DNA from 2 places in the Citrobacter sp. LST-B2 genome. Region 1 is predicted to be linked to the other one. Evidence: predicted binding sites of a transcription regulator. Region 1 holds the regulator's gene; the other holds the start of a gene.
The links. The regulator sigma-54, encoded in region 1, starts transcription at its own class of promoters, with help from an activator protein. The targets are predictions, from matches to a motif close to GTTGGCACANNTTTCGCTNT.

Region 1 (4,212 bases):
GAACGCAGCGGTTCCAGCAGGTCACTTTCCTGATCAATGGCGCTTTCCAGCGACAGGTTCTTGCTGGAGAGAGGGTGCAAACGACGCGTATCGCTGTAGCGACGAATCAACGTGTTGCGATCGGCATCGAGGAACAGCAACTGCGGCGAGAACGCCTCGGGCAGGTTGTTCATCGCCTGCTCAAAAATTTCCGGCGACTCTGGCATATTGCGTACGTCAATGCTGACGGCAGCCGAAATCTGGCGTTCGGCAAGCGTGCGAGCCAGATCGGGTAACAATACGACGGGAAGGTTATCCACGCAGTAAAAGCCCATATCTTCCAGCGCGCGCAGGGCGACAGATTTACCTGACCCTGAACGACCGCTGACGATCATCAGTACCATGTACTGTTTCTCCTCACCACGGAAAAAGGGGAGTTACGCTTCATCCTGACCGCCTTCGGTGTCAGTGATGATTTGATACAACTCTTCATCGCTCTGTGCGGCGCGCAGTCGACGGCAGATGGTTTTATCCGCCAGACGCTTAGCCACCAGCGATAGTGTATGCAGGTGCGTTTTGGTTTGATCCGCAGGCACCAGCAGTGCAAAAAGCAGATCAACAGGTTGATTATCAATCGCATCGAAGGCGATGGGCGTTTCCAGTTGCACAAACACGCCGACGGCGCGCAGGGTATCTTCTTCCAGCTTACCGTGCGGGATGGCGATCCCATTGCCGATGCCGGTACTGCCCATTTTTTCGCGCGTCAGGATCGCTTCAAAAACGACCTGCGGCGGTAGACTGAGCTGTTTTGCAGCCAGTTCACTGATGATTTCCAGCGCGCGTTTTTTGCTCTGGCAGTGAACGGCACTGCGCGTACATTCCTGGTTAAGTACACTACTCAGTTGTAGAGTCGTATCGTTATTTATCATAATTTCACCTAAGAATCCGTCCCACAACAGCGGAACGGATTCGGAGCGCTAACTGTACAAATGGCCTGTTGTTCTGCACAACAGGCCGTCCTGCACCCGCTAACTGCCCGGACAATTAGTGTTGTTTCAATTTATCTTTGTGTTTGGTGAGCTGTCTTGCCAGCTTGTCAATCAGGCCATCAATGGCCGCATACATATCCTGACCTTCCGCGCTGGCGTGAATTTCGCCACCGTTTACATGCAGTGTTGCATCCGAGATGTGGGTAACCTTTTCCACTTTCAACACAATATAGACCTGATTGATCCTGTCAAAATACTGTTCGAGTTTGGCGAACTTGGTATTCACAAAGTCACGCAGGGCTTCTGTGATCTCGACGTTGTTTCCAGTGATGTTGAGCTGCATAGTGTCTTCCTTATCGGTTGGGTCAAACCAGTTGTTTGCGCTGGTTTGACGGCGGAATGGATAAAGACTCTCGGTACTTCGCAACGGTGCGGCGCGCCACCATGATGCCTTGTTCCGACAGCATCGATGTTAGCTTGCTGTCGCTCAAAGGCTTCGCGGGGTTTTCCGCCGCAATCAACTTCTTCACCAGTGCGCGGATCGCCGTGGAGGACGCTTCGCCACCCCCCTCGGTATTCACATGGCTGGAGAAAAAATACTTCAGTTCAAAAATGCCGCGTGGACTGTGCAGATACTTCTGCGTCGTCACACGAGAAATGGTCGATTCGTGCATCTCGACGGCCTGGGCGATGTCAGCCAGCACCATCGGTTTCATAAATTCTTCGCCTTGCTCAAAGAAGGCTTGCTGCTGCTCAACGATGCAACGGCTGACGCGCAGCAGGGTATCATTGCGGCTTTCCAGACTCTTAATCAACCACTTCGCATCCTGCAAATTACTGCGGATGTACTGGCTGTCGGCGTCATTACGCCCACCGTTGCACATGGCGGCGTAGTGCTGATTGATCTGCAAGCGGGGAATGCTGTCACCGTTGAGCTCAACCGTCCAGTGACCGTTATGCTTGCGTACCAGCACATCCGGGATCACGTATTCCGGTTCGCCGGTCTGGATCGACTGCCCGGGTCGGGGATCGAGTGACTGAATCAGATTGACCGCCTCTTTGAGCACCTCTTCTTTGAGACGAGTGACGCGCATCAGAGTGCGGAAGTCGTGGTTCGCCAGCAGATCGAGATGATCGCTGATGATCAACCGGGCTTCTTCAAGGAAGGGGGTCGATTTGTCGAATTGCGAGAGCTGGATCAGTAAGCAATCGCGCAGATCTTTTGCCGCCACGCCTACGGGATCAAACCGCTGAATACGTTTGAGTACGGCTTCGACTTCATCAAGGCCGACCTCATCATTGCCCATGCTGTCGAGGATGTCGTCCAGCGAAACGGTGAGATAACCGGTATCGTCAACGGCATCTACAATCGACGTGGCGATTGCGCGGTCGGTATCGGAGAACGGGGTGAGTTCCACCTGCCACATCAGGTAATCCTGTAGAGTCTGCGTGGTTTCACCCTGGTAAACGGGGAGCTCATCGTCAATGTAGTCGCCGCTGGTGCCCGACGGCGTTCCGGCGGTGTAGATTTCATCCCAGCTGGCGTCAAGCGGCAACTCTTCCGGCATCTCTTTTTGTTCGAGCGCGTCGGCGGTATCCAGCGTTTCGCTGTCCTGAGTTTCGCGGGTATCAACTTCGTCGTGAAGATCGGTTTGTTCCAGCAACGGATTGCTTTCCAGCGCTTGCTGGAGTTCCTGCTGCAGTTCCAGCGTGGACAACTGCAACAGACGAATCGCCTGTTGTAGCTGCGGCGTCATCGCCAGTTGTTGGCTCAGCCTGAGTTGCAAACCTTGCTTCATGTTCAGAGTCGTTTTCTCCCGCTATGACGTCGCAAACTTCTACCCTATCAGAGTCTGAAGTCTTCCCCAAGGTATACGCGCTTCACGTGTTCGTCCTGCAGGATTTCTGTCGGCGTGCCGTGCGCGATCAGGTGTCCCTGGCTCACGATATAGGCACGTTCACACACGGCCAGCGTTTCGCGGACGTTATGGTCGGTAATCAACACGCCGAGACCGCTGTCACGCAGATGCTCAATAATGCGTTTGATATCGATAACGGAGATGGGGTCAACGCCGGCAAAGGGTTCATCCAGCAGGATAAATTTCGGGTTGGCGGCGAGGGCGCGGGCGATTTCCACACGGCGACGTTCCCCGCCGGAGAGTGACTGACCCATGTTGTCGCGCAGATGCTCAATGTGGAACTCTTCCATCAGCTCGTTAGCGCGGTCTTCACGCTGTTCGCTGGTGAGATCGTCACGAATTTGTAGTACGGCCATCAGGTTATCGTACACGCTCAGGCGGCGAAAAATCGACGCTTCCTGCGGCAGATAGCCAATTCCGCGGCGCGCGCGGGCGTGCAACGGCAGCAGACTGATGTCTTCATCATCAATAATGATGTTACCGGCATCGCGCGGCACAATGCCGACGACCATGTAGAAGGTGGTGGTTTTACCCGCACCGTTCGGCCCAAGCAGACCGACAATCTCGCCCGAGTTGACGGTCAGGCTGACATCTTCCACGACGCGGCGGCCCTTGTAGGCCTTCGCCAGATTCTTTGCAGTTAATGTTGCCATAACGAATTAGTTACTCTTTTTCTGAGCCGGAGCCTGGTTTTTGTTTTTGTCCTGCAACTGCGACGGAACCAGAACGGTGGTCACACGCTTGCCTTTCTCACTGAAGGCCTGCATTTTCTGCTCTTTCACCAGATAGGTAATTTTGTCACCGGTGATGTTGCTGTCGAGCTGTTCCAGATACGCATTGCCGGTGAGCACGACAAAATCTTTCGCCAGTTCATAATGCATTTTCGACGCATGGCCTTTTACCGGCTTACCGTTGTCCTGCATTTGATAGAACGTGGCCGGGTTGCCGAAGCCATCAATGACCTCTTTACCCTCTTCACCGCCAGGGCGGGTAACGACCACTTTATCGGCGTTAATTTTGATAGTGCCCTGGGTCACAATGACATTACCGGTGAAGGTCACGACGTTGCCCTGCATATCCAGAGACTGCTGGTCCGATTCGATGTGGATCGGCTGTTCGGTATCGCCCGTGACGGCGAACGCCGGAATGCTGGCGGCCAGAAGTGAGCTGGCAAGCACAAGATTAAGGCTGAGTTTGTTTGTTTTGAATTTCATAGGAGGTTCTAACCTTTTCAATCAGCTCGGCGTTCTTGTTGCGTAAGTTGCCGCGCATTTTCAGTCCGCTGGAGTTAAATGTTGTTCCGTATAACGTGACGAGGTCTTCAG
Region 2 (4,212 bases), 1.9 Mb from region 1:
CGCTGTGACCGATAAACGGCATCACGCCGCGCACCGCGACAGCGTTGATGAGCACGGAGAAACCCGCCGCGGCAGTACACAAGCACCCCACCGCGCCGCCCACGCCAGCAACCCAGCCGCTAAGCGCTTTATGAAAAGAGAACAGAAATGCCAGGACGGCGGCGGCGGCAAACCAGGCCACACCGCTGATGATCAGTGAAATTGCGCTCATTTTGCCTCCCCACTCTGAGCCTGCTGAAACAAGGAGAGATCGCCGAAGTCAGTATTGAAAGTCAGCTCACGTTTCCGTTTACTGGCGCGGGCGATGTCCATGTTGTTCACCAGATGCAGAGCTTTCGTCGGACACATCCGTACGCAGGCCGGGCCTTGTTCATCGAAACTGCACAGATCGCATTTCACCGCGATGGCACGCACGCCCGGAACCCAGTCCAGCAGCGTACTGACGCGAGCCGGTGCCGGTGGCGCTGGTGGTGCTTTAGGCGTATTGGCGTTGGCCGGGATATGCAGCGGACGGCTGCCGGAAAATTCGATCGCGCCAAACGGACAGGCAATGCCGCACAGTTTGCAGCTCACGCACAGGCTTTCATTAAGCTGTACGGCGCCATCCACCCGGTTAATGGCGTTAACCGGACACACGGTGGCGCAAGGGGCATCTTCACAGTGGTGGCAAAGCTGCGGCGCAGATTCTTTTTCATTCAGCATCACTTTCAGGCGCGGCATAGACTGTAGGCCGTGCTGGCGATGCGTCTCTGAACAGGCGGCCTCGCAGGTGTGGCAGCCGATACAGAGCGTGGAGTCAGCAATTACAAAACGATTCACCAGGCATTCCTCAGGTGATAGTCATTTTTGACGAAAACATGCCGATGAAATGTCATTTTCGACACTGTTCGACACGTCTGTCCCTTAAAGCGTCGTGACAACCCATGAGACGACGTCACGACGTAAAACGCTGGGGTCAGGCCGCCGGATTTTGTCTCGCCACCAGTTGGCTCAGATTGATCGGCGACCCGCTTTCAACAGCGGCATACAGTCGGTCATAAACGCTGGCGATTTTATCGAGATAGTGTTCCAGCACCTGCTCACGCTCACGGTTGCTGACCCGCTCGTCCACTTTGCCATCAATGCTCAATTGCGCCTGTGCAATCAGTTGCTTATCTTCGCCATCTTTTGTTTCGACGTAATACTCAATGGTGTGGCTGTTGAAGCCTTCCGCCATCGTGACGGTGATGCGAAAGTGTTCGAACAGTACGAAACAGAGATCTTTATCCGGCGCGCAGCTCATCGCATGGTGCAGACGCGCTTTCGACAGGGTGATCCCCTGAACCAGCGAATTGCAGTAAATATGCCACTGGTCCTGTAGGCGACGATGCCGCTGCGCGATGTAATCGGCTTTTTCGCTTATTTCCCAAATAGTCATGTCAGGTTACCCGTTTAACAGAGATAGCCTGCCATAAGCATTTTCCATGCCAGTTTTTAACTATTTGTTTTTTCATGAATTTAATAATAAAAGACGGCTGTCGACGCCCGAATGACATGTCATTTCGTCATCATCGTCATCGACAAATGCCCCCAACTTTCAGGCTGGCATAGTTATTGCTTATCACTGCCCATCATATCGGGAGGCACTATGCACGAAATTACCCTTTGCCAGCGGGCACTGGAATTGATCGAACAACAGGCCGTCGCGCACGGCGCAAAACGGATAACTGGGGTCTGGCTCAAAATTGGCGCATTTTCTTGCGTAGAAACCAGCGCTCTCTCCTTTTGTTTTGATCTGGTATGCCGTGGCACCGTTGCGGAAGGTTGTAAACTGCACCTCGAGGAACAAGAAGCCGAATGCTGGTGTGAATCCTGTCAGCAATACGTCACCTTACTGACCCAACGCGTACGCCGTTGCCCGCAATGCAATAGCGACACGCTGCAAATCGTGGCCGATGATGGATTACAGATTCGACGAATAGAAATAGATCAGGAGTGAGCGATGTGTACAACATGCGGTTGCGCTGAAGGCAACCTTTATATAGAGGGTGATGAGCATAACCCTCATTCCGCGTTTCGCAGCGCGCCTTTTGCCCCGGCAGCTCGCCCGGCGCTGAATATTACCGGCATAAAAACGTCCGAATTCACCCCGAGCCAGACGGAAGAAGGCGATCTGCACTACGGTCACGGTGAAGCCGGCACCCACGCGCCAGGCATGAGCCAGCGGCGTATGCTGGAAGTAGAAATCGACGTGCTGGATAAAAACAACCGTCTGGCCGAGCGCAACCGCGCCCGCTTCGCCGCGCGCCAACAGTTGGTGCTCAACCTCGTCTCCAGCCCAGGATCCGGTAAAACCACTCTGCTTACCGAAACGCTGATGAAGCTGAAAGACAGCGTCCCGTGCGCCGTCATTGAAGGCGACCAGCAGACGGTCAACGACGCCGCACGCATTCGCGCCACGGGCACTCCGGCCATTCAGGTCAACACCGGCAAAGGCTGTCACCTCGATGCGCAGATGATTGCCGATGCCGCGCCGCGTCTGCCGCTGGAAGACCACGGCATTCTGTTTATCGAAAACGTCGGTAACCTCGTCTGCCCGGCGAGTTTTGATCTCGGCGAACGCCATAAAGTGGCGGTGCTTTCTGTCACCGAAGGCGAAGACAAGCCGCTGAAATACCCGCATATGTTCGCCGCCGCCTCGCTGATGCTGCTCAACAAAGTCGATCTGCTACCGTACCTGAATTTCGACGTTGAGAAGTGCATTGCCAGTGCCCGGGAAGTTAATCCGGATATCGAGATCATCCTGATTTCCGCCACCAGCGGCGAAGGAATGGATCAGTGGCTGAACTGGCTGGAGGCACAGCGATGTGCATAGGCGTTCCCGGCCAAATCCGCACTATCGAAGGTAACCTGGCGAAAGTCGACGTTTGCGGCATTCAGCGCGACGTCGATCTGACGCTGGTCGGCAGTTGTGATGAGCACGGCGAACCTCGTCTGGGCCAGTGGGTACTGGTCCACGTCGGTTTTGCCATGAGCGTGATTAACGAAGCCGAAGCGCGCGACACGCTCGATGCGCTCCAGAACATGTTTGATGTTGAGCCGGACGTCGGCGCTTTGCTGTATGGCGAGGAAAAATAATGCGTTTTGTTGACGAATACCGCGCGCCGGAACAGGTGATGCAACTGATTGAACACCTGCGTGAACGTGCCGCGCATCTGCCGTATACCGCTGAACGTCCGCTGCGCATTATGGAAGTTTGCGGCGGCCATACACACGCGATCTTCAAATTTGGTCTCGACCAGTTGCTCCCTGATAACGTGGAGTTTATCCACGGCCCGGGTTGTCCGGTCTGCGTACTGCCGATGGGACGTATCGACAGTTGCGTTGAAATTGCCAGCCATCCGGAGGTGATTTTCTGTACCTTTGGCGACGCCATGCGCGTGCCGGGGAAACAAGGTTCGCTGTTGCAGGCGAAAGCGCGCGGTGCGGACATTCGCATCGTCTACTCGCCGATGGATGCGCTCAAACTGGCGCAGGAAAACCCAACGCGTAAAGTCGTGTTTTTCGGCCTCGGCTTTGAAACGACCATGCCGACCACCGCCATTACCCTGCAACAGGCAAAACTGCGCGACGTGCAGAATTTTTACTTCTTCTGTCAGCACATCACGCTCATTCCGACCCTGCGCAGCCTGCTGGAACAGCCCGATAACGGCATCGACGCGTTTCTCGCTCCAGGTCACGTCAGTATGGTGATCGGTACCGACGCCTATCATTTTATTGCCAGTGAGTTTCATCGTCCGCTGGTGGTCGCTGGATTCGAACCCCTTGATCTACTGCAAGGCGTCGTGATGCTGGTTGAGCAGAAAATAGCGGCCCACAGCCAGGTCGAAAACCAGTATCGCCGCGTGGTGCCAGACGCCGGCAACCTGTTGGCGCAACAGGCTATTGCCGACGTATTTTGCGTCACCGGCGACAGCGAGTGGCGCGGCCTGGGGGTGATTGAATCCTCCGGCGTGCATCTGACGCCTGACTATCAGCGTTTTGATGCCGAAGCGCATTTCCGACCGGCACCTCAGCAGGTTTACGACGACCCGCGCGCCCGCTGCGGCGACGTGCTGACCGGGAAATGTAAACCGCATCAGTGCCCGTTGTTTGGCAAGACCTGTAATCCAGAGACCGCCTTCGGCGCACTGATGGTCTCTTCAGAAGGCGCATGCGCCGCCTGGTATCAGT

Region 2: hypA (hydrogenase maturation nickel metallochaperone HypA) is a predicted target of sigma-54. The motif match lies at 1,581-1,600, and genes of this name have one in related genera.

What each region holds. Positions count from the first base shown of each region.
Region 1 covers NZ_CP192598.1:554,645-558,856, forward strand. Annotated here, with positions in the region: gene rapZ (RNase adapter RapZ) at 1-383, opposite strand, end outside; gene ptsN (PTS IIA-like nitrogen regulatory protein PtsN) at 417-908, opposite strand; gene hpf (ribosome hibernation promoting factor) at 1,024-1,311, opposite strand; gene rpoN (RNA polymerase factor sigma-54) at 1,334-2,767, opposite strand; gene lptB (LPS export ABC transporter ATP-binding protein) at 2,815-3,540, opposite strand; gene lptA (lipopolysaccharide ABC transporter substrate-binding protein LptA) at 3,547-4,101, opposite strand; gene lptC (LPS export ABC transporter periplasmic protein LptC) at 4,070-4,212, opposite strand, start outside.
Region 2 covers NZ_CP192598.1:3,801,593-3,805,804, forward strand. Annotated here, with positions in the region: gene hycC (formate hydrogenlyase subunit 3) at 1-211, opposite strand, end outside; gene hycB (formate hydrogenlyase subunit HycB) at 208-819, opposite strand; gene hycA (formate hydrogenlyase regulator HycA) at 956-1,417, opposite strand; gene hypA (hydrogenase maturation nickel metallochaperone HypA) at 1,628-1,978, shown strand; gene hypB (hydrogenase nickel incorporation protein HypB) at 1,982-2,854, shown strand; gene hypC (hydrogenase 3 maturation protein HypC) at 2,845-3,117, shown strand; gene hypD (hydrogenase formation protein HypD) at 3,117-4,212, shown strand, end outside.